Regions from separate parts of the Phyllobacterium sp. CCNWLW183 genome, predicted to be linked through region 2. Evidence: riboswitches for the same ligand, from Rfam matches in the RefSeq annotation. Region 2 holds a riboswitch; each other region holds the start of a gene.

Region 1 (6,089 bases), on a different contig from region 2:
GCATGAGTCTGCTCGTCATTCTGCAATCCATCAAACCGCTCTGCCAGCCATGTAGGTATGTGAGTACCAGCTTTGGAGCAAAAATTGGTAACCTGGGTGAAATTATGGATTGGAAGTATGCCAGGCAAAATCGGAATATAGATTCCGGCACGACGCACCTTTTCAACATAGCGCTCATATTGGTCGTTCTCGAAAAAGAACTGCGTGATGGCACGCGTCGCGCCATTATCGACCTTGCGCTTCAACATATCGATGTCGGTAGCAAAATCCGGGCTCTCGGGATGCTTTTCGGGATATGCAGACACCGAAATATCGAAGTCAGCGAAAGCTTTCAATCCAGCGACAAGTTCGGCACCGTTTTCATACCCACCCGGTGTCGGTTTGTAATGAGCACCTACGCCGCTTGCCGGATCGCCGCGCAAGGCGACAAAGCGATTGACACCCATGGCGGCAAATTCGCGGATTACCGTGTCCACCTCTTCCTTCGTGGCATCAACACAGGTCAAATGTGCCGCTGCATTCACATCGGTTTCGGTTAAGATGCGCTTGATCGTGCGGGCTGTGCGTTCACGAGTGGAGCCACCTGCCCCATATGTCACAGAGACAAATTCGGGATTAAGCGGAGCCAGACGCGTTACAGTCTCCCAGAGACGCTCTTCCATCACCTCGGTCTTTGGCGGGAAGAACTCGAATGAAACCTTGATATTGCTACCAAGATCGGCACGGCGGGATTGGCGGAAAAAACTCATTAGACACTCTCCGTAACGCGGGAGGTTGAAACAGGATCGGCAATTAGCAAGCGTGGGTCGCGTGCCAGCCACAATTTAACAGTCAGTTTGTCTTTATCTTTTGGTTGTAATTCCATGCTCTGTTCCAGCGTCAGTCCGGCTTCCGTCAGCCAGTCTTTAATCTGTCCGTCATGAAAACCGAGGCGCAAATGGGCATGTCTGTCGCGTAGAAATTCAAGTTCGTGTGGAGCAAAATCGACGATCAACATTCGGCCGGAAGGACGCAAGGCACGCGCAGCTTCACGAATGGCCTCGGCCGGATTATCAAGGAAGTGCAAGACCTGATGGATTGTCACCAGATCGAAAGACTCTCTGTCTACCGGCAAGGAATAGACGTCACCTTGACGGACTTGCGCGTTGGCAATGCCGGACTTCTCAAGATTTGACCGGGCAATCGTCAACATGTCGCGATTGATATCGATACCGACACCGCGCAAGTAGAGCGGAGCAAAGAGCTCAAGCAGGCGCCCGGTACCCGTACCGACGTCGAGCATCGCTTGAAACGGTCTTGCACCTATGATCTTGGTAAGGGCCTCTTCCACAGCGCCGTCTGGAACATGCAACGAGCGGATAGCATCCCAGCTTGAAGCATTCGCGCTAAAATAGGCAGCCGCACGTTCACGGCGCTGAAGCTTCACAGAGGAAAGACGTTCAAGGTCACGCTCCAGCAGGGGATCAGAACAATCCAGGCGATCTAGCAGGGAACGGGCAATATCTCCCACAATCAATGATTCCGCCAAACGGAAATAGGCCCAGGAGCCTTCCTGATAGCGGTTGATAAGACTTGCTTCAAAGAGCAATTTCAGATGTCGTGACACTCGCGGCTGAGATTGTCCTAAAATGGATGTGAGGTCGGAAACGGTTAGATCACCACGCGACAACAAAGCAAGAATGCGTAGCCGACTAGGCTCAGCTGCCGCTTTCAACGTATCAACCATCAGGTCGAGATTAAGATTGTGCCGGTCCATAACCAATCCTCAAAAGACATAAAGATATGTTTATGTCATGAGGCGACGATTGGCAAGAGGTTTTTGCCATTGACGACAATTTCTGCCGCGTCTGAAATAGGCGCCAGAATCAAATTAGAAAGACATCAATGAGTGCAGGAACGAACCGTCAGCGTTCAATCAACAAAGCGCTGACCTTGCTTTTACCCGCCGTTCCCTACTCCGATTCGGAACCAATACGCGCGGCCGCAGGTGCGCCCCATATGAAGACCTTGCCGCCGCCGATTGCCGTATGGTTGGCCGCTATTGCCCATGTGCGGCATCAACATACAGACTATGATGCGCTGCGCGACGAAGGCTATGACAAAGAGTCCGCTCGTTTCTTCGTGCTTGATGCGATTAATCGCAAACTGACGGAATGGCGGGCGACACGTCTTCTGGATCCGGATGAGGAAGATCTGAGCTGAGCTGGCCCCAGCCTTCTTCAAAAATAAGGTCCTGTAATTGGATTCTTTTGCGCCAGCCCTTTTTTTCCAGCTCCGGTGCATCAAAAAGCTCGTCGACATAGCCCAGGCATAGATAGGCAACAATCTCAACGTGATCCGGAATACCTAATATTTGGCGCATGTCATTGTCGTGATAGATGCTCACCCAGCCAACGCCAATACCTTCAGCACGGGCAGCAAGCCACAAATTTTGGACTGCACAAACGGTGCTATAGACATCCATCTGGCGGTTGTGGGTGCGACCGAGCACGACCGTTCCACCGCGTGTCCGGTCGCAGGTGATGCATAAATTGACCGGCGCTTTAAGGATGCCTTCCAATTTGAGAGAGGCATACAGCGCCCGGCGTTCATCTTGAAACAGGGCCTTGGCTTCCTCGTTGGCTTTGGCGAAAGCGCGGTGCACTTGCCTCTTGCGGGCCATATCGCGAATTGTGATGAAGTTCCAAGGCTGCATGAAGCCTACAGATGGAGCATGGTGCGCCGCATCGAGCAATCGCATCAAAACATCATAGGCGATCGGTTTTGACAAAAACTGATCGCGGACGTCTCGCCGGGTATAAATCGCCTTATAAACGGCCGCACGCTCATCGTCAGTAAAATCACCCGCTGGAACCGGACTATCAAAAGCTTCGTGCATTGTTTGCTCCTAACAACGCTTGAGGCCCTCGCCGCCGTCCGCGCAGCTTGGGCTATGGGGTCCGGCCGGTCTTCTGACTTGGGTTCAGCTGAACCGTGCGCCTTCCTGTGGCCTCTCGGCCACCGTGGCATAATGCACGGTCATTCCCCTTACAGCGCTGGGCACGTGCCGGATTTTCACCGGCTTCCCGATTCTCCGCAATCGTCTAAATTGCTGGCACCGGACCTGTTTTCTATTCGCCATGAAAAGGCACTTGGCGCAAGCCTTAGACCCTGTAAATCCACTGTTCGGGAATACGAATATCAACTTTTTCACCGGCGCGTATGATCCCGGGCTTTTCAACCCAAGCGACGATACCCCGCGAGCGCTTGGACACGCGTACAAAATCCAATGCAGTGGTGGTTTCGTCAGGAGTACCCGCATGCGAAGCAATAGAACGACCAGCAATCTTGCAGGGCGCATTCTGTCCATCGACTTTCAACGTCACGCCACCTTCAAAAAACATCAGCGATCTGGGTGGTAGCATCGAAAGGGATGGAATACCGGAAATCACCATGTTTCCACCGATCCATTCAGCTTTCAGCTGAGGCAAGCCCATGCCTGCTGCGATCTCGTCAAGCTCGTCGGCACTTAGAATGGAAAGGTGGCGTTCGTTGCGCATCTCGGTGCCACGCGGATACCAAGGCTCACGTCCGCCAGAGCGACGCGTCTGACCCGCGTGAAAGTCACCGACAATACCGTCAAAAGTCAGTTCCAGTGAATCTGTTGGAGAAGTGACAAAATCCCTGTCGAGTGCCTCAAATAGCCCGATCACACGACCACTGACCTTACGCGAAGGGACTATTTCGTCACGATTACCGAACAGGTCAGTCATCATTTGCTCCAAAAAGTTCCCTGCTTTAGAAAAGCGGCAAATTATCTGGCGATTACACCAGCAAAGACAACGGGGAACCTTGCGGTTCCCCATCTATACTTAGCGTGTCAGAGGCTTGTAGCTTGGACGCTTTGGATTGACGCTATCGGGACCGAGACGACGAATCTTGTCGTTTTCATAATCTTCGAAATTGCCTTCAAACCATTCGACATGGCTATCGCCTTCGAAAGCCAGGATATGCGTCGCGAGACGGTCAAGGAACATGCGATCATGGCTGATGATCACAGCGCAACCTGCATATTTTTCCAAGGCATCTTCAAGTGCTGCCAAGGTTTCCGTGTCTAGATCGTTTGTCGGTTCGTCGAGGAGCAAAACATTGCCACCGGACTGAAGCATCTTGGCCAGATGCACGCGGTTACGCTGACCACCAGAAAGATTTCCAACTTTCTGCTGCTGGTCGGTACCCTTGAAGTTGAATGCTGAAACATAAGCGCGGGAGTTCATCTCATGCTTGCCAAGCTTGATGATGTCAGTTCCGCCGGAAATTTCTTCCCAGACATTCTTGTCGGCTTTCAGGTGATCGCGACTCTGATCGACATATCCGAGGTTAACAGTCTCGCCGACGCGAATAGTGCCGGAATCCGGCTTTTCCTGACCGGTAATCATCTTGAACAGAGTGGTTTTACCCGCACCGTTCGGACCAATAATGCCAACAATACCGCCGGGTGGCAGTTTGAAAGTCAGGTTTTCGATCAGCACACGATCACCGAAAGACTTGGTGAGATTTTCGGCTTCGATAACCACCTGACCCAGCCGTTCACCCGCCGGTATCAGAATCTGGGCATCGCCGGGGCGCTGGTCGTTAGCGGCATCAACGAGCGCATCATAGGCCTTGATACGTGCCTTCGATTTTGCCTGACGTGCTTTCGGGCTGGCGGAAATCCACTCGCGTTCGCGCTCGAGAGCTTTCTGACGGGAGTCATCTTCACGGCCTTCCTGCAGCATGCGCTTGGACTTGGCACCAAGATAGGCAGAGTAATTGCCTTCATAAGCAATGCCGCGCCCACGGTCGAGTTCGAGAATCCAGCCGGTCACATTGTCTAGGAAGTAGCGATCATGCGTAATCAGAAGCACGGAGCCCTTATATTCGCGCAGATGTTTTTCAAGCCAGGCGGTCGTTTCAGCGTCCAAATGGTTGGTCGGTTCGTCGAGCAGAAGAAGGTCAGGCTGTGACAGGAGCAAGCGGCACAAAGCAACACGGCGGCGCTCACCACCGGAAAGATTGGTTACTTCGCTGTCGCCGGGTGGGCAACGAAGTGCTTCCATCGCCATCTCAACTTGCGATTCAAGGTCCCAGAGGTTTTGAGAATCGATGACATCCTGTAACTTGGCGCCTTCATCGGCGGTCTCGTCGGAGTAATTCATCATCAATTCATTGTAGCGATCGAGAATGGCCTTCTTGTCGGCAACGCCATCCATGACATTGCCCATAACGTCCTTGGCTGGATCCAAATAAGGTTCCTGCGCCAGATAGCCAACGGTAGCGCCATCCGCCAACCAAGCCTCGCCTGTATATTCCTTATCCAGACCAGCCATGATTTTCAGAACTGTAGACTTACCGGCGCCATTTGGACCCAGAATACCAATCTTGGCGTCTGGGTAGAAGGACAAGTTGATATTCTCAAGAACCTTCTTGGTTCCATATGCCTTGTTCAGGCCGGACATGTGATAGATGAATTGGCGTGCCATAACGCGCGTCACTCCGATGCTCGGGATTTCTTTTGAATGAATTTGCGCCGTATGTAGGCGAAAGCCTCAGCCGTGGCAATGGATGCCCATGATTTTCGACCTTCGCCAAACGAGCGAAACCGGGCGCGGATATTTCCGTCACCCGGTTTCCCCTCTGGTGCCGCAACAGGAAGCGTCCTCTTCTCCCAGTAGCGGCCATGTAAACTAACTAGACGAAATACGTTTCGTCATTGCGACAACATCATCCGATTCGCGATTACACCGAAAAATTGCAATGCCCGCGAAACTCATATGCTTCTGGTTTAAAGTTCTGCGGCAAGTTTAATGGGTTTGCAAGGGGTTTTGCAAAATAAAATTGCACACCAAATCGCCTGACTAATAATTGAGCACAATAGTCCAAAATTAAGAATAGTTTGTAGATTGTTTTCCACATTGACTAATTTTACGGCACCCTCTCAACTGGGCTTCTCGCAAAGAGGTTGCCATGAGTTTTGATGATACCGACGTTTTGACCACCAGTACTGGTGCAGCTCTTGCAATACGACACATGCCCGCAAAGGGTCAGGTTCGCGGGATCATTCAAATAAA
Region 2 (6,089 bases):
CCTGTTTGCCAATGTCCATATATGACAGGATTTTTTCCAGCTGTTCACTGGATGCCTGCGCACCAATCATGGTCGCTGGATCAAGCGGATCGCCCTGTACGATGGCTTCCACGCGCTTAAGGGCACGCTCCATGAAACGATCATAGATTGACTCGTGAATGAGCGCGCGGCTCGGGCAGGTACAGACCTCGCCCTGGTTAAGCGCAAACATGACGAAACCCTCGATGGCCTTGTCAAAGAAGTCATCATCCTCAGCCACCACATCCTTGAAGAATATATTTGGTGACTTGCCGCCCAGCTCCAGCGTAACGGGAATAAGGTTCTGGCTGGCATATTGCATGATCAGACGACCCGTCGTGGTCTCGCCGGTAAAGGCGATCTTGGCAATGCGCGGGCTCGACGCGAGCGGTTTTCCTGCTTCCAGACCAAAACCATTGACGATGTTGAGAACACCCGGCGGCAGGATATCGGCAATCAGTTCCGCAAGTACCAGAATCGAGGCCGGGGTCTGCTCGGCAGGTTTAAGCACCACGCAATTGCCCGCCGCCAATGCCGGGGCGAGTTTCCACACAGCCATCAATATTGGGAAATTCCACGGAATGATCTGTCCGACAACACCGAGCGGTTCGTGGAAGTGATAGGCCACAGTATCGTGGTCAATCTCTGAAATTCCGCCTTCCTGCGCACGGATGGCACCGGCAAAATAGCGGAAGTGATCGATTGCAAGCGGCATGTCGGCTGCCGTCGTTTCGCGGATTGGTTTGCCATTGTCCCAGGTTTCAGCCTGCGCCAACATAGCAAGATTATCTTCCATTACCTGTGCAATCTTGTTGAGCATGACGCTGCGCTCAGCGGCACTTGTCCGGCCCCAGGCATCCTTTGCAGCATGAGCGGCGTCCAACGCGGCCTCCACATCGCTGGCATCAGACCGGGCAATTTCGCACAGCACCTGCCCGTTGACCGGCGATGTATTCTCGAAGTAACGGCCTGCCTTCGGCTCGACGAATTTCCCGCCAATGAAGTTGCCGTAGCGTTTCTTGAAGTTGGGTTTGACGGTTCGGTTGAATTCTACCTTGTTCATTGAACTTCCTCCCTGAAGCAACGCGTCAGGGTAAGGACCGGACGCATTGCACGATTTCCATACCGCCTCCTCGCGGCATATTCAGAGGATCGCGCTTTACAGCTTGAGTGTCATCCCTGGCAGGCAAAGCGAATGCAGGATTTGTCGCAATATTGAGACACATGAAAGTCTCAGTTCAAGCCAAGCCGTTTAAGCTTGCGATGCAGGGTAGCTCTGCTCATGCCCATCATGTTCGCGGCAATGGAAACATTGCCATCTGCTTTTCGCAGAACTCGCTGGATCACGCTGCGTTCGGCGGCTGCAAATCCTCGTTCCGCATCGGTATCCTGCCCGAGCAGATTCGCCGCAGGTAATGGGCTGCTCAGGCTTTCGTCAGTCAGCCCGAGAAGTGCACGCGCCGAACGCGATGCGCCAACCACAAGATCGTCCTCGTCCACTGCAATCAATGCGTTCAAAGCCCGGTCATGGCCGCGTTCAGTACCCTGTGCCATGACGATGCGCGCTTTGGGAAAGGCCAATCGGAAATTTTCCGCTTCCACCCGCCGGGCGGCATCCACCACAGCCATGGCAATGAGTTTGACAAAGCCCTCGGTCAGATCGGAACGTGCCGACGATACGTCAATCGCCGCCATCAGCCGCCCGCGATGATCGAAAATCGGTGCTACAGTACAAGAAAGCGCTGTGTTGCGACTGCGGAAATGCTGGTCGCGGTGGATCGTCAGGGCACGTTGTTCAGCCAGCGCTGTGCCAATGCCATTGGTGCCCTCGCACTCTTCGCTCCAGACTGCTCCCGTCCAAAGTCCCGCCTTGCAAAAGGTGGCATCATCGCCCTCATAGCCCCGGCGGTCGACAGGAACACCATTCTTGTCTGCCAACAGGACGCAACATCCCGCACCACCCACCGCCGAATAAAGCCGGTCGAGTGCGATTTCTGCCGTTTCTATGAGAGATCCCAGCTCTTCACGCGCTTCACGCAATTCCTGATCGGTTAGCATGTTTGGCGGCGTGCCCTCATCAGGCTTCAAGCCGTAGAGACGCATTGAACGGCCCCAGGATGCAACGACCGCTGACTGCGCGGCAGCGTCACCTGTCACGGCAGATTGGATATGCTCGGCATGTAAGCCGTCATCCTGCGTTCCCATGGTCCTCCTCCGAAGTCCATGTACAGGGTGACGCCTGTTCTCGCCTACGTCAAGTCACCTATTGGTGGCGGCAACCGGGGCTGTTCTACCGACGCAATTTAAAGGCGCAGGTCCAAAACGCCCCCGGTTATAATCGCAGCTATTCTCCAATCTCGTCATATGACCTTTTCAGCAAATATGTATCCATGATCCAGCCCTTTTGCGCGCGCGCAACATTTCGCAACCGCTCAATATCGTCAACGACATCGCGCAGCTTGCCGGACATGAGAATCTCGTCTTCCGTTCCTATGTAAGCACCCCAATAAATATCGACATCTTCATCAATTGCCTTGAACGCGCCCTCGCCATCGAGCATCACAATCACGCTTTCCGAATTGTTCGGAAAACCTTCGGCAAGCTTGCGCCCGGTGGTTATCGTAATGGACTCGCCGATTCGATTGAGCACAACCTTATGCTTTGCCGTGAGCGCCTGAATGCTGGTGATGCCGGGAATGACATCATAGTCCAGTTCGAAATTGCCCTTTGCGTTCAGTCTGTCGAGAATGCGGATCGTGCTGTCATAAAGCGATGGATCACCCCATACGAGGAAAGCACCACACTCATCATCGCCAAGCTCCTCCATCAGCAGGTGCGCATAGGTCGCTTCCATTTTGTCGTGCCAGTCCGTGACACTTGTTCGATAGGTAGAGGACGGTTTCGCGCGCAGCGGCGTTTCAAAATCCACCATGCGGTAGTGGGGGGCGGTGATGAAACGCTCGCAAATTTCCCGACGGATGCGGGACAGCTGTTCTTTCTCAGCTCCCTTATCGGGAATGAAAAACACATCGACCTGATTGAGCGCATTGACTGCCTGTATGGTCACGTAGTCTGGGTTGCCCGCGCCAATTCCGATGATGAGCACTTTGCGTTTCACTGGGGCACACGCGAGGCCGACGATAGTTCCGACCTTTGACTCTCTTCGATCAAAGCACAGAACAGTTCGTGGAGGCGTTTTGCCCCCGCATGTTTTCCGGCATAGGCCTCAAGCTTTATAATCTCCTGGCTTGCAGCTGCAACAATATTGGTGCCGCGAGGCCGGGAGAGCAGCCAGGCAAAAAACACGTCTTCCGGCACAGTTGCCGCGTTGACCGATTGTGGGTTGCTATATTGATTTGTATTGGCGCCGAGTATCATGCTTAACCCCGATTGTTGGGGGCAAGGGTCAAGCGCGAAGATTGCAGATAGTCAGCCTGCGGCAAACCATTGCAAGCGACACACCGGGACACCCCGCCCGTGGACGTTCATCATGTTTCGGCAGGTCTCCTGGCTCACAGGTCAGTATTGCTGTCTGGCCTTCCCGGGAAATCCCAGTGACCTTTTGCCTGAACGAATTCAAGCGACAGCAACTCGCTGTTTACAGTTGCGGGGGCAGCGCCGGCATTGGTGAATATCACTTCACCGGCTTCCCTCTTAGCTCCCGGCTTTGCAGCACGGGAGAACCGGAACACTCTTATAAGAACCCAGCCCACCTATTGAGGTCAACAGGGCATGCGTAAATTTATCGGGGGGAAACCGGTAAACGGCTGAATGCGGCGCATCACCAATAGAAAATGGCGCAGGCTGGTGCCCGCGCCATTCCAAACTATTCAAACAAGATCAAGCGGCGAGAACTTCTTCCGCATCTTCCGGCACTTCAGAAATTGTCCGCAGGATTTGCGACGCGATCTGGTAGGGGTCGCCCTGCGAATTCGGACGGCGATCTTCAAGATAACCGCGATAGCCATTGTTTACAAAGCTGTGCGGAACGCGGATTGATGCACCGCGATCAGCAATGCCGTAGCTGAACTGGTGGATCGACTGGGTTTCATGCTTGCCGGTAAGGCGCATATGATTGTCCGGTCCATATACGGCGATATGGGCAGCGCAATTCTGCTCAAATGCCGCCATGACCTTTTCGAAGTAATCCTTGCCGCCGACTTCACGCATATAGGTGGTGGAGAAGTTGGCATGCATGCCCGAACCATTCCAATCAGTATCGCCGAGCGGCTTGCAATGATATTCGATATCGATGCCGTATTTTTCAGTCAGGCGCTGCAGGAGATAGCGTGCAATCCAGACCTCATCGGCAGCCTTCTTGGAACCTTTTCCGAAAATCTGGAATTCCCACTGGCCTTTTGCCACTTCAGCATTGATGCCTTCATGGTTGATGCCGGCATTCAGGCAGATATCGAGATGCTCTTCGACGATCTTGCGGGCGATATCGCCAACATTGCTGTAGCCAACGCCTGTATAATATGGGCCCTGCGGCGCAGGAAAACCTGTCTCAGGGAAGCCGAGCGGGCGGCCGTTCTTGTAGAAGAAATATTCCTGTTCGAAGCCGAACCATGCGCCGTCATCATCAAGAACAGTTGCGCGGGTGTTGGAAGGATGCGGTGTCTTGCCATCGGGCATCATGACTTCGCACATGACGAGAACGCCATTCTTGCGTTCACTGTCCGGATAAAGAGAAACAGGCTTCAATACGCAATCCGAGCTTTTGCCCTCTGCCTGCATTGTCGAGCTTCCATCGAAGCCCCAAAGCGGCAATTGTTCCAGCGTCGGAAATACGTCGAATTCCTTGATCAGCGTCTTACCGCGAAGATTTGGCGAAGGGACATAACCGTCGAGCCAGATATATTCGAGTTTATATTTTGCCATTCCGTTTCTCTCATATTTTATTGTGCAGACCGGTTGCGAGGCTTGCATCGTGGAGCGCAGTTCGCAGATAGAATTGACAATGCAAACAGCGTGCCAATTCGCTCAGCCGGATCGCAAAAATTTGAAAAACATATTAGCCGGATATTTTTAGCGGTGCTTTTTGCAGTTTGAAGCTGCCATTGCTATGCTGACGGCTCAGAAAAACCGCTTTTACCAATCGCCACGTTGATGCATTTTTAGGCAGGTGCGGAATTTCTAGGCATGATAAGGCGCAAATTCTGTCGCGAGCTTGGAACCAATAACTCACTTCCGGATTAACGATCTGGAATGAACGAAATGGAGAGTATTATGGAAAGTGCCGGAATCGGGTGGATCGCAGCAATCATCATTGGTGGCGTTGCGGGCTGGCTTGCAGAGATGTTCATGAAGAGCAACATGGGCGTCATCATGAACATCATACTCGGGATCGTGGGCGCGATAATCGCCAACGCGATCCTTTCCATGGTCGGCGTCGTCCTTACAGGCTGGCTGGGCTATTTGATTGCAGGCTTTATCGGCGCCTGTATTCTTATCGCTGTTGCCCGCATGTTCAAACGAACAGCCTGATTTGATTAATGAGAAACGGCAGCGAGTATAGCCTCGCTGCGAATTTCCTCGGTCAATTGAAGCCGTATCCGGGCAAACTCGGGTGCGGCTTTAACCGTGTAATGGCGCGGATGTCCCAGCGGTACCGGCGTGATCGACTTGATACGGCCCGGCCGCGCTGACATCGTAACCACGCGTGACGCCAGAAAAATCGCTTCTTCAATATCGTGCGTGACAAAGATAACTGTCTTTTGTTCCCGCTCCCAAATACTGAGCAGCAGTTCCTGCATCAAGCCTCGCGTCTGGTTATCCAGCGCTCCGAAAGGCTCATCGAGAAGTAGTATTTTCGGATCATTCGCCAAGGCGCGGGCAATTGCCGTGCGCTGCTGCATGCCACCGGACAATTGCTTTGGCCAATGGTTTTCAAATCCTTTAAGTCCCACCTTGTCGATGTAAGAGGCGACAATTTCAGCTTTTTCCTTTGCGCCGACGCCGCGTTCTGTCAGGCCGAAACCGATATTCTGTTCGATCGTCAGCCATGGAAACAGCGTATAGGACTGGAACACGACACCGCGATCTGCGCCTGGACCTTTCACCTCTTTGCC
Region 3 (6,089 bases), on a different contig from region 2:
TTACTCATGGTGAGCTTGTCGAACCACGCACAACTCAACCACGCGGCCTTCTTAAATCCAGCGTCATCGGGAATTCCGGCGATGCCTGTTCTTTTCGCAGCTCATAGGCTCCAGCCGTGTGGCCGCGGGGCTCGAACCGCGCGAGCCTGCGCGCCTCCGCTTCATTGGAGTTAACCGGGAATGTGTCGTAGCTGCGCCCGCCCGGATGGGCGACATGATAGGTGCAGCCTGCAATAGCCCGTCCCGACCATTGATCGTAAATATCAAACACCAGCGGCGCATTGACCGGGATCATCGGATGCAGGCCGGAGCGCGGCTGCCAGGCTTTGTAGCGAACCCCTGCAACAGCAACACCATTGGTCTCAGTCATTTTCAGCGGCACTTCGCGGCCATTGCAGGCAACGCTGTAACGCGCGGCATTATAGCCTTCGACCCTCACCTGCAAACGCTCGACAGAGCTGTCAACAAAACGCACCGTGCCACCAATAGCGCCCTGTTCGCCCATCACATGCCAAGGTTCAAGCGCTTGCCGCAATTCCAGTCTGACGCCTTCATTGACGATTTCACCGCAGAAGGGAAAGCGGAATTCCAATTGCGCCTCAAACCATTCCGGACGGAAGTCAAAGCCGTTCTGGCGCAGGTCGGCCAGCACATCGAGAAAGTCCGCCCAGACGAAAGCCGGCAGCATGAAGCGGTCATGCAATGTCGTACCCCAACGCACGAAGCTGCCTTCGATCGGGTTGTTCCAGAAGCGGGCAATCAATGCCCGAACCAGCAATTGTTGTGCGAGACTCATGCGGGCATTGGGCGGCATTTCGAAACCGCGAAATTCGACGAGGCCAAGCCGTCCGGTTGGACCATCTGGCGAGAAAAGCTTGTCAATGCAAATTTCCGAACGATGCGTATTGCCGGTAACGTCCACCAGGAGATTGCGGAACAGCCGGTCCACCAGCCAAGGCAGAGGCGGCGTACCACGACCTGGCAGAGGCACCTGCGCCATGGCGATTTCCAGTTCGTAAAGACTGTCGTGCCGCGCCTCATCGAAACGCGGCGCCTGACTGGTCGGGCCAACGAACATGCCTGAAAACAGATAGGACAAGGATGGATGTCTCTGCCAATGCAAAACCAGACTTTTCAGAAGGTCCGGACGGCGCAAAAACGGGCTGTCATTGGGTGTTTCGCCGCCAACCACCACATGATTGCCGCCGCCAGTGCCCGTATGCCGCCCGTCAATCATGAATTTATCAGCGCCAAGCCTTGTCTGGCGAGCTTCCTCATAAATCGTCTCGGTTGTTGCCACGCATTCGCGCCAGTTCGAAGCCGGATGGATATTTACTTCAATCACGCCAGGGTCGGGAGCAACGCGTATCACGCTGATGCGCGGGTCCTGCGGTGGTCCGTAACCTTCGATATGAACCGGCAAGCCGAGTTTGGTGGCAGCAGCTTCCGCCGCCCCGACAAGTTCAAGATAGTCCTCAAGCGCCTCAACCGGCGGCATGAACACGCTCAACCGGCCATCGCGCGGTTCAACCGAAATGGCTGTACGCACCGCGCCGCCAATCTCTCCCAGTTCCTGCTCCACACGCTCTTGGGCATTACCTTCGGCGGCGGTGAACGAAGCAACCGCTTGCGGCTCGTCTCTCACATCAATGCCGGTTAATGCCGGCGAATCCGGCAAAGGACCCCGCTCTACGGAAGGGTCAACCGGCACGATGAAGGGAAACTCGGAAGGCGGCACATGTGGCAGAGCGCCCAGCGGCAGGCGGTAACCGACAGGAGAGTCGCCCGGAACCAGAAAGAGCTTGCCGCGCCGCGTAGTCCATTTTTCACTGCGCCAGCGCGGACCTTGCGCAGCCTGGCTGTTCCAGCGCTGTACCGGCAATACAAATCCTGTTGGCTCTGTCAGTCCCCGTTCGAAAACACGCGCCATGCGGCTGCGCTCTTCCGGGTCTTTCAGCATGGAGTTTGAAGGATCAACATTCTCCGGCAAATTGCCTTCTTTGACGATCCATTCTGCGGGGTCCTCATAGGCGGCGGCAACCATATCTTCTTCAACGCCCAATTCGCCAGCCATCTCCACCAGCAGTTTGCCCGCATCTTCCGGTTTGACATCCGCCTTGCTGTTTTCCACGGCGATAAGATCAGGATTGACCCAGATGGGCTGGCCGTCTTTTCGCCAATAGAGTGAGAACGTCCAGCGCGGCAGGCTCTCCCCCGGATACCATTTTCCCTGCCCGTAATGCAGAAATCCGCCCGGCGCGAAACGATCACGCAAGCGCCGGATCAGCTTGTCAGCTTTTGCCCGCTTGGTTGGGCCAACGGCATCGGTGTTCCATTCGCCGGATTCAAAATCGTCAATTGAAACGAATGTCGGCTCGCCGCCCATGGTCAGGCGAACATCCCGTTCCTTGAGCAGCGCATCGACTTTGTTGCCAAGCGCATCGAGCGCGTCCCACGATTCATCGGAAAATGGCTTGGTAATGCGTGGATGCTCCGAGACGCGCGTTACCCGCATGTCAAAACCGAATTCGACATTGGCCGGTTCAGCCATGCCTGAAATCGGTGCAGCATTGCGATAATGAGGTGTTGCGGCCAGCGGGACATGACTTTCGCCAGTCAGCAACCCCGATGTCGGATCAAGGCCAATCCAACCGGCACCCGGCAAGTAGACCTCGCACCAGGCATGTAGATCAGTAAAATCCGTCGTTGTCCCGGCAGGCCCATCCAGCGCCACCAGATCGGGCTTTAACTGGATGAGGTAGCCGGAAACAAAACGCGCCGCCAAGCCAAGATGACGCAAGGTCTGGACGAGAAGCCAGCTGGTATCACGGCACGAACCTGTACGGACATTCAACGTGGTTTCCGGCTCTTGGACACCGGTTTCCATGCGGATAACATAACCAATCTCGCGCTGGATGCGGGCATTAAGGTCCACGACGAAATTGACTGTATTGGTGCTTGAGCGATCAATCGTTGCCAGAAAATCCGACAGAAGCGGCCCAATCGGCTCCGGCTTCATATATATGGAAAGATCGTCGCGTATATCTTCGGGGTAAGCGAATGGCCAGATTTCCCCGGCAGGTTCGACGAAGAAATCAAACGGATTATAGACGGTCATATCGGCAATGAGATCGACTTCGATCTTGAGCTCCGTGACGGGCTCAGGAAAGACAAAACGGGCCAGAAAATTACCGTAAGGGTCCTGCTGCAAATTGACGAAATGGTTGGATGGACTGACCTTCAACGAGTGGCTCAGCACTTTGGTTCTCGAGTGCGGAGCTGGTTGAAGGCGGATGATCTGCGGCCCGAGCATGATGGGGCGATCATATTTATAGTGAGTCAGGTGATAGACTGCTGCGTGAATTGCCATGTCGCCCCAAAATTCAATAAAACATCGATGTCGCCAAAGGCTACATGCGAAGCCTAGCCTACTCCATCGGCTTGTTCACGCTTAAAAAACTTATTCTGCCATTTATTTTAGCACGTACTGAATCTGCACCTTAAACGGGCTGGCAAAATGGACGACACAACCAAATCCAAGAGAGGGGGTAATATAATTTGCATTAGGCTTGCTGCGTGGTTCGACGGAGCTCACCATGAGGGAGGTTATTATTTGCAGGAAGTCACTTCCTGCAAGGTTATCGACCAATGTGCAATCAAACCACATTCCTCGTGGTGAGCCCCGTCGAACCACGCAGAAACTCAATGCCAACAAAGGGTAGCTGCTGATTATCACCCTGGAATTGAAAAAGACCCGGACGAGCTGGACACTCACTATCCGGATCTCCATTCATTAAACCAGAAAACGGGAGGTGGGCGATAGCCTCCCTCTCACTCCTGAGGGAAACATAGCATTCTTCTATTTTTTCCAAGTGCTATCTCTTTTACCCCATTTCATTTTCACTTCGGTTCAACTACTAATCATCGTGATGGTTTCTCCGGCTAGACAATGCTGGAGATGAAAAGGGAACACGGTGAGGCGTACCCAAAAGGGACCGAAACCGTGGCTGCCCCCGCAACTGTAAGCGGTGAGCGACGCCTGATGATGCCACTGATCGCAAGATCGGGAAGGTAAGGCTTTGCCAAGACCCGTGAGCCAGGAGACCTGCCATCATAATTGAAATTCGAACCGGACGGGGTGTGCCGGGAGCGATGCGATGACCTCTGTCCGCATTAGCGGCACCCGAATGCTTTGAATAGCTTCCGGTTCATCGTCTGCGTTCTCTGTCCTCCCCTTGAAAGTTGGCAGGTATGAACGTTTCGCGCATCGTCACTTCGACCCAGCATCATATTATCTACCCTCTCAAACAATCGGCATTGACGATTGTTATAACATTACGCTATCTCTTACCCATGTCGAAGTCCTCAGAATATTTCCACGGCATGGGAGCGCGCCCGTGAGCCATATACAGCTTGATGCAACAGCCGTGAGCTATAAAACCGGAACCCATATTTTGGTTGATGCTGCGTCGGTCGGCATAAGATGTGGCGCAAGGCTCGCTATTATCGGGCCGAATGGCGCTGGAAAATCCACCTTGCTGCGCATGCTGGCCGGGCTGCTGCCACCGACGTCCGGCGGAATAAGCTTCAACGGCAAAATTATCGGTACAATGTCGCCGCTTGAGCGGGCCCGGCAATTTGCCTTTGTCGGCCAGACCGATGCCCCCGATCAACAGCTTCTTGTCGAGGATTATGTATCTCTTGGCCGCATTCCCCATCTGGGCGTCTTAACGCGCACGGTCGACCGGGAAATCGTCGAAGATTCCATGGAGCGCGCGCGGATCAGCCATTTCCGCCGTCGTACATTGGGTTCATTGTCAGGCGGCGAACGGCAGCGCATGCAATTGGCGCGCGCCCTCGCCCAGCAACCGGCCATCCTGTTTCTTGATGAACCGACCAATCACCTCGATCCAAAGGCGCGCAGCGAACTGCTCCTGCTGGTTGCCGGACTTAATGTCACGACCATTGCCGTTCTGCATGATTTGCCGCTTGTTGCGCCCTTTGCCACCCATGTAGCAGTCATGCACAGCGCTCAGCTTGTAGCATCAGGCACGCCCGACGAAACGCTAACCCCGCGCATTGTCAGCGATGTATTTGACCTTGATGTGCTGCGCCTCAGGCACCCATCCCGCCAACGCGATCTTATGGTGTTTGAAGCACCCGAACCAAACCATGACGCCCATTCTCACCCCCGGAGTATTTTATGAAAAAATCCCTTTTCGCCTTGGCCTTTACGATTCTATCGGCCCCGGCATTCGCCTTTCCAGTAACTGTCGACAGCTGTGGCAAAACCGTAAGTTTCGATGAAGCGCCCAAGCGCGTTGTCGTCAATGATATTAACATGAGCGAAATGGCTTTCGCGCTTGGCCTGCAATCTTCAATGGTTGGCGTGACCGGAATCACCGGCTGGTACAAGCTCGATGATGCCTTCATCAAGCAGCAGGGTTCCATTCCGGAACTTGCACCAAAAAATCCGACACTCGAGAATATTATCGCCGTGCAGCCTGATTTCTTCTTTGCCGGATGGAATTACGGCATGCGCATCGGCGGCGAAGTTACCCCCGATACACTTGCGCCCTATGGAATCAAAACCCTCGAACTGACCGAGAGCTGCGTCCATCTCGATAAAAACCGCCCTGCCGCTTCCATGGAACTTCTCTATGGCGACATCGAAAAGCTGGGCAAAATTTTCGGCAAGGAAGCAGAAGCTGAAAAACTGATTTCCGGCTGGAAGACCCAATTGGCACAGATCAAAAAGAAGGTCGGCACCAACAGCGGTACCCGCGTGTTCCTTTATGATTCCGGTGAAGACAAACCATTCACCGCTGGAAAGTTCGCCATCCCTTCAGCGATGATCAGCGAAGCTGGCGGCGTCAACATCATGGATGACCTGGAATCCAGCTGGGCCACCACCTCTTGGGAAACTGTTGCATCGCGCAATCCGCAGTTTCTCGTACTGCTCGATTATCAGGATGATGTTGGATATAAGAAGCTTCTCGATTTCCTGAAGAGCCATCCGGCGATGAAGGAAACCGATGCAGTAAAGAACGAGCGCTTTGTCGCCCTTCGTTATGCGGAACTTACGCCGG
Region 4 (6,089 bases), on a different contig from region 2:
TTAATATCTTCTTGTTCAACTTTGGAAGCATCCCGCGTAATCTTTTCCGCATAGGCCAGCATTTCCACATCCGCAGCAGAAAGCCCGGCAGTTCGAAAATCGCTATGGACAGCGAGTACCATTTCCTTTGACCCAAGATCGCCGATCAGTTGTTTCGCATAAACATGCGAGCAATAGGTCGAAGGGATGTGCTTTGCCGCAATGAGCGTGATCAGCCGCCATTCTCGCATGCCGAGCGAAAAGCCTGCCCGTATTTTATCCATGAAATCTGTATAGGCGGGCAAAAGATCAGGGCGCGCCGTAAAGCAGCGCGTCGCGTCCATGACGAAGCCAAGCTGGGCTTTGTGCCTGGCATAAATTTCGGCCACTTCGTCCGTCGCGCTTTCATCGTCAATCGTTTGCAGGAACATCGCCATTCTCCCAACAATAGTCGCACCTACCTTATCAGAAAGCAGGACGCCATGGGATATAGGCCTTTAGAGCGAAGCGGCGTTCAGCCCAATCGGGTATTAATCCATGCCATACTGGCAGAAATGGCACGTGCCGGGTCAGCCATTTTCTGGACTTCTTCTGCAAAAGGCTCAAATGAAAACAAGCCCTTGTAGCCCTGATTCAAAAGTGCGCGGATCTGATCGACATTGCCTAGGCGATCATTCTCATCAACCAGAACCCTGTGCGGATCACGCATATCATCAATGCTCACATGAGGATCCGTCACGCCGGAAATATGGACGAGCCCTGTCAAATCCGGAAAAAATTCTGGCTCTCCGGCAAGATGATGATGGAAAGTGTCATGGACAAGCTTGAAACAAGCCTTACCCCCGATAGCCTCAATGGCATGCGCTGCCTCGCCCTTTGAACGAAGCGAGCAAATTTCAAAGCCCAGCGGTTCGACAAAACCCAACAGTCCGCGGCTCTCAAGAATGGGCTTTAGCGCCGTCAGCGCCTTTCGCAAATTAGTCTGCCGCTCACCCTCTTCCTGACCCGTGCCATCATTGACAGGAACCAGAACAAGTGCCGCTGCGCCAGCGTCTCGCGCATAATCCGCAAGCTCAATAGCCTCGTGCTCACGTTCCGGAGTCCACTCGTTAAAGCGCTGCAAGGCATTGATCGTGGCAATGCGCACGCCGGCTGCTTTCGATAGCGCCTTCATTTCAGTTGCAGCTGTGCCGTCAATAATCGCATTGCCGCCAAGGTCATTACGGATCTCAACATCGCGCAAGCCAAGCGCCACCGCCAATTGAAAAAACGCGGCAGGGCGAAGATTCGGGGCAGCGACATGATTGATAGCAAAAATTGGTGCAGCCATTTTGGGTTCCTCCCCACAGCTTTGAGCCGGCCTGCTCTATGCGAATCTCGGCCTTTGGCAATACACGAGCTTCGTCAAGCAATGCATCGGGAAAAGCAAGGGGATTGAGATCGACAACACGAAAATGCGCTTGGGAGCTGGAGCAAAATTTGCGCTAGGCTTCCACTTCGACATTGCCCAACGGTTTGGAACAACAGGCCAGGATATAGCCTTCATCAATTTCCTCGTCGAGAATCCCGCCATTATGGTTCATATCGACATTGCCGGAAATTTTCATGACCTTGCAGGTGCCGCACAATCCGGATTCACAGGCCGCGGCAATTCGAATGCCAGCACCACGGGCAGCCTTGAGGATTGTATCGCCTGCGACGCAGTGCACATCCTTGCCGGCCATGGAGAAAGTGACGATCGCGGCAGTTTCAGACACCTCCGTAGAAATATCGTCCATTACCGGAAGCACAGGTTCGGCGGCGGAACCGAAGCTTTCCTGATGGTAATTGGCCATATCGAAGCCGGACTCTTCCAGCATGGCCCGAACATCGCGCATGAATCCGTCAGGACCGCAGCAGAAAACCGTCCGTTCCTTGAAGTCGGGCGACAATAGCGAAAGCTTCGGCGCTTCGAGCCTGCCTCTGATACCCGTCCAGAGCTGCCCCATTTCATGTTCCTTGATCAGAAAGGACAATTTGAGATTTGGCATGCAACTGGTCAGATATTCGAGTTCCTTGCGAAAGATGATGTCGCTCGGGCGGCGTGCGCAACTGACAAAACTAATATCGCTTTGTGGTGCACAATCCTGCATCCAGCGCGTCATTGACATCATAGGCGTGATGCCTGATCCGGCAGAAATAAACAGATATTTTTCGCCGGGATGTTTTGAGATCGAAAAGTCACCCAGCGGCCCAAATGCTTTCAGCCGCGCGCCCGGCGTGAGGTGGTCCAGCATCCAGCGGGTGCCGATGCTGCCATCCTGCGCTTTGACCGTGATTGCAATCGTAAATGGCCGCGAGGGGCTGGAAGAGAGAGTGTAGGTACGCAGGACCGCATCCGGTTGCGTACCCAATTCAAACGTCATGAACTGGCCGGGCTCATACCGGAACCAGTTTTGATTGTCGGAACGAAATGTGAATGTCTTCACATTGGGCGCTTCCTCAATGACAGACAGGCACTCCAGCAGATGCAGCCGGTCGTTCCATGGCTGCATCTGATCGAGATGCGGGTACTTTTGAGGAATGCCCATATTCACTACGCTACCTTGCTCAGTCGCTTGTCGCCGGAAAGGCGCGTTTCCATCGTGTTGGAATACCATTCAAGGAATTGCAGAACACCGCCTTCATGCTCTACCGAATAAGGGCCCGGCTCATAGGCAGGAGAGCGAATGCCAAAAGCATTTTCTTCAACGATCTGGCGGTCCTGATCATTGGTTTCGAGCCAGACATGCGTGAGTTCCTCAATGGTGTAATCGACGCCTTCCACCGCGTCCTTGTGCACCAGCCACTTGGTCGTGACCTGGGTTTCGGTCGGGCTAAGCGGGAGAACGCGGAAAGAAAGGGCATGATCCCCCAGAATGTGATTCCACGTCGTCGGATAATGATAGAGCAATAGCGAACCGATCTGCCGTGCATTCACATCATCGCTAAGCTGACGCGCTACAGCACGTTTGCCCGACATGGTATAGCTCTCGGCTTCGTGAAGCAGCGGCACGCGTGTTGCGCGGTACTGGCCATTTTCATCGATACGGAACACGCTCGGAAGACCTGCGGCTTCGCATTTGTCCCAATGCGCCACGATTTCCGGATCATCCTTTGAGCCTTGTATGCCAGTCACGCTTGGTGCTTCAGGAAACGTCTTACAGAGTTCCGGATGATTGGCGGCGCAATGGTAGCATTCGCGGTTGTTTTCCCACACCAGCTTCCAATTACCCTTCTCCACGATCGAGCTTTGAAAGGCGACTTTGGTTTCGCTGAGGCGATGCGGTGCAAGATAAGGATCGATCATGGCACGCGTAGCGGCAAAATCCGGCGCAATCGGCGCAAGGCAGACGAAGATATAGCCGCCAACGCTTTCGCAATGCACCGTCTTCAGGCTGTGCTGGCTGGCATCGAAATCGTCGCCCATCTGGCGCGCGAATAATAGACGGCCATCCAGTTCATAAGTCCACTGATGATAGGGGCAAACAAGCTTCGCCGAGGTGCCCCGTTCAGAAGCACAAACGCGCGACCCGCGATGGCGGCATGAGTTATGAAACGCGCGTATTTTCTTCTCGCGGTCCCGGACGATAACGACCGGATAATCGCCAATCTGCACGGTAAAATAATTGCCCGGTCGCGCCACTTCGCAATCATGACCGATAAACAGCCAGTCGCGGTAGAAGATATTTTCCATATCCAACCGGAAATACTCCGGATCATTGTAGAAAGCCTGCTCAAGGCCATAGCCAGGTTTCCGGTGTTTCAGGTTCCGGAGTAGTTCACTATGTGCGTCCATGTCGTGTCCTCGCCATCTCATTTGCGAAAGAACTGACTGGTGGTGACGGAGAAGACCGTCCGTATGGCTGCCCATACAAAACAATGCTCCTTGATCGCCCACCGCGATCAGTCGGTGTTATCGCTTGCGGCTGGTTTCCGGGCTCTGGAGTTGCTCTTGCGAGCCTCACGGCGCCTTCCCGGAACCATGCTCCAGTGGCTATTTTGCCGCGTTTCACTCCACTACCGTTGCGGGGGCAGCGCCGGGATTAAACCGGCTTCCCAATTCTCCACCTTCCCTAGAAAGCGGCACCTCAAGTAGCCTGATAAAAGCATCCGGATGATAAAAAGAATAGGTGCGGAAACGACATCGCATTTACACAAGACGACACGACCGAAAAAACAGAAAATGCCGCCACTCCGGCACGTCAGAATGGCGGCACAATACCCTTTCCATGTCAGCAATGAATATCACCAGAGACGGCGATGGTTCATTTACCGGGCGGAAAGGCTTTAAAGACCGTGATGCAAATACTGCTTGATCGATTCCGGTTTCATCTCAATTGAAAAGCCCGGCAGCGAGGGTGGCATATAGGCCGCATCCTGAATGTTGCAGGGATCAACAAAATGCTCGTGCAGATGATCGACATACTCGATAACCCTGCCCTCTTTCGTCCCTGAAACGGCGATATAATCAATCATTGACAGATGCTGGACATATTCACACAGACCAACACCGCCCGCATGCGGCCAGACTGGTAGCTCATACTTTGCGGCGATAAGCAGCACCGCCAGCACTTCGTTCAGTCCACCCATGCGGCAACTATCGATCTGCACGACATCGATAGCGCCTTCGGCGATGAACTGTTTGAACATGATGCGGTTCTGACACATCTCACCGGTCGCGACTTTCACCGGATGGATAGCCTGCCGAATTTTGCGATGGCCCGCAACGTCGTCGGGGCTCGTTGGCTCTTCAATGAAGAACGGCTTGACGAAGGCAAGCTTGTTCACCCAATCAATGGCTTCATTCACTTCCCAGACCTGATTGGCATCGATCATGAGAATGCGGTCAGGGCCGATCACTTCACGCGCGATGGTAAGACGTCGGATATCATCTTCGAGATCGCGGCCGACTTTCATCTTAATGTGGTTGAAGCCCGCATCCACGGCCTCCTGACAAAGGCGACGGAGCTTTTCATCGGAATAGCCCAGCCAGCCTGCCGATGTCGTATAGCAGGGATACCCATCTGCTTTTAGCGTTTCAATACGCTCTTTCTTACCGACCTCTGCTCTACGCAGAATTTCCAGCGCCTCTTCAGGCGTCAGCACGTCTGTGAGATAGCGGAAGTCCACGATTTTGACGATCTCTTCCGGCGTCATTTCACCGACCAGTTGCCAGACAGGCTTCTTCGCTTCCTTGGCCAGCAAATCCCAAACGGCGTTCACTACCGCGCCCGTGGCCAGATGCATTGCACCCTTATCAGGGCCGATCCAGCGTAACTGGCTGTCACCGGTGATAAAATGCCAGAATCTGCCCGGGTTTTCCTTTATCCAATCAAGTTCAAGGCCGATAACAAGGTGTTTCATGGCCTCAATGGCAAGGCAGCAGATCTCATTGCCGCGCCCGATGGTAAAGGTAAGGCCGTGGCCGGAAAGCCCTGCATCCGTATCCAGCACAACATAGGCAGCCGAATAGTCCGGGTCAGGATTCATGGCATCCGATCCGTCCAGACTTTGCGAGGTCGGGAAACGGATATCGAAAACGCGAAGATCAGTGATGATGGTCATGGTCTTTCCTAAACTGTCCAGCCGCCATCAATATTGTAGGCCTGTCCCGTGGTGTAGGTAGCACCAGCAAGATAGACGGCAAGGTCAGCGATTTCTTCCGGGAGGCCCAGACGCCCCATGGGCTGGCGCGCGATAAATGCCGCCCGCGTGGCATCATAGTCGCCACCAGCGCGCATGCGTTGCTCAAGCGAAGGACTTTCCACCGTGCCGGGGCAGATCGCATTGCAGCGAATACCCTGCGTAATATAATCCGCGGCTACCGATTTGGTTATTCCCAATACGGCAGCCTTGGTTACGCCATAGGCAAAACGGTTCGGGACACCTTTCACGCTACTGGCGACTGAAGACATATTGACGATAGCACCGTCCTTACGTTCGATCATACCCGGTAGTACCGCCCTGATCGTGCGGATCATGGCGCGAACATTGAGATCAAGTGCAAAATCCAGATCGGCGTCCGGCATATCGAGAATTGAACCGCCATGGACAAAACCAGCGCAATTAAACAGCACATCGATAGCGCC

What was found. Region 2 has a riboswitch for cobalamin ahead of V9K95_RS21305 (hypothetical protein). Riboswitches for the same ligand answer to the same signal wherever they lie in the genome.
Region 1: another riboswitch for cobalamin. It lies ahead of bluB (5,6-dimethylbenzimidazole synthase); the one in region 2 lies ahead of V9K95_RS21305 (hypothetical protein).
Region 3: another riboswitch for cobalamin. It lies ahead of V9K95_RS10925 (ABC transporter ATP-binding protein); the one in region 2 lies ahead of V9K95_RS21305 (hypothetical protein).
Region 4: another riboswitch for cobalamin. It lies ahead of V9K95_RS05225 (aromatic ring-hydroxylating oxygenase subunit alpha); the one in region 2 lies ahead of V9K95_RS21305 (hypothetical protein).

Annotation. Positions count from the first base shown of each region.
Region 1 covers NZ_JBBCBN010000001.1:840,964-847,052, forward strand. Annotated here, with positions in the region: gene metF (methylenetetrahydrofolate reductase [NAD(P)H]) at 1-749, opposite strand, end outside; gene V9K95_RS03975 (ArsR/SmtB family transcription factor) at 749-1,756, opposite strand; gene V9K95_RS03980 (DUF2293 domain-containing protein) at 1,885-2,202, shown strand; gene bluB (5,6-dimethylbenzimidazole synthase) at 2,135-2,878, opposite strand; cobalamin riboswitch at 2,925-3,117, opposite strand; gene V9K95_RS03990 (MOSC domain-containing protein) at 3,144-3,752, opposite strand; gene ettA (energy-dependent translational throttle protein EttA) at 3,852-5,501, opposite strand; gene V9K95_RS04000 (alpha/beta fold hydrolase) at 5,986-6,089, shown strand, end outside.
Region 2 covers NZ_JBBCBN010000010.1:115,549-121,637, forward strand. Annotated here, with positions in the region: gene adh (aldehyde dehydrogenase) at 1-1,081, opposite strand, end outside; gene V9K95_RS21295 (GAF domain-containing protein) at 1,252-2,223, opposite strand; gene cobF (precorrin-6A synthase (deacetylating)) at 2,363-3,136, opposite strand; gene V9K95_RS21305 (hypothetical protein) at 3,133-3,396, opposite strand; cobalamin riboswitch at 3,499-3,721, opposite strand; gene V9K95_RS21310 (glutamine synthetase beta-grasp domain-containing protein) at 3,859-4,899, opposite strand; gene V9K95_RS21315 (GlsB/YeaQ/YmgE family stress response membrane protein) at 5,248-5,505, shown strand; gene V9K95_RS21320 (ABC transporter ATP-binding protein) at 5,511-6,089, opposite strand, start outside.
Region 3 covers NZ_JBBCBN010000004.1:119,359-125,447, reverse strand. Annotated here, with positions in the region: gene V9K95_RS10930 (transglutaminase family protein) at 35-3,370, opposite strand; cobalamin riboswitch at 3,914-4,127, shown strand; gene V9K95_RS10925 (ABC transporter ATP-binding protein) at 4,398-5,207, shown strand; gene V9K95_RS10920 (ABC transporter substrate-binding protein) at 5,204-6,089, shown strand, end outside.
Region 4 covers NZ_JBBCBN010000001.1:1,090,357-1,096,445, forward strand. Annotated here, with positions in the region: gene V9K95_RS05210 (carboxymuconolactone decarboxylase family protein) at 1-410, opposite strand, end outside; gene V9K95_RS05215 (TIM barrel protein) at 494-1,309, opposite strand; gene V9K95_RS05220 (hybrid-cluster NAD(P)-dependent oxidoreductase) at 1,464-2,549, opposite strand; gene V9K95_RS05225 (aromatic ring-hydroxylating oxygenase subunit alpha) at 2,555-3,796, opposite strand; cobalamin riboswitch at 3,908-4,106, opposite strand; gene V9K95_RS05230 (L-fuconate dehydratase) at 4,288-5,565, opposite strand; gene V9K95_RS05235 (SDR family oxidoreductase) at 5,574-6,089, opposite strand, start outside.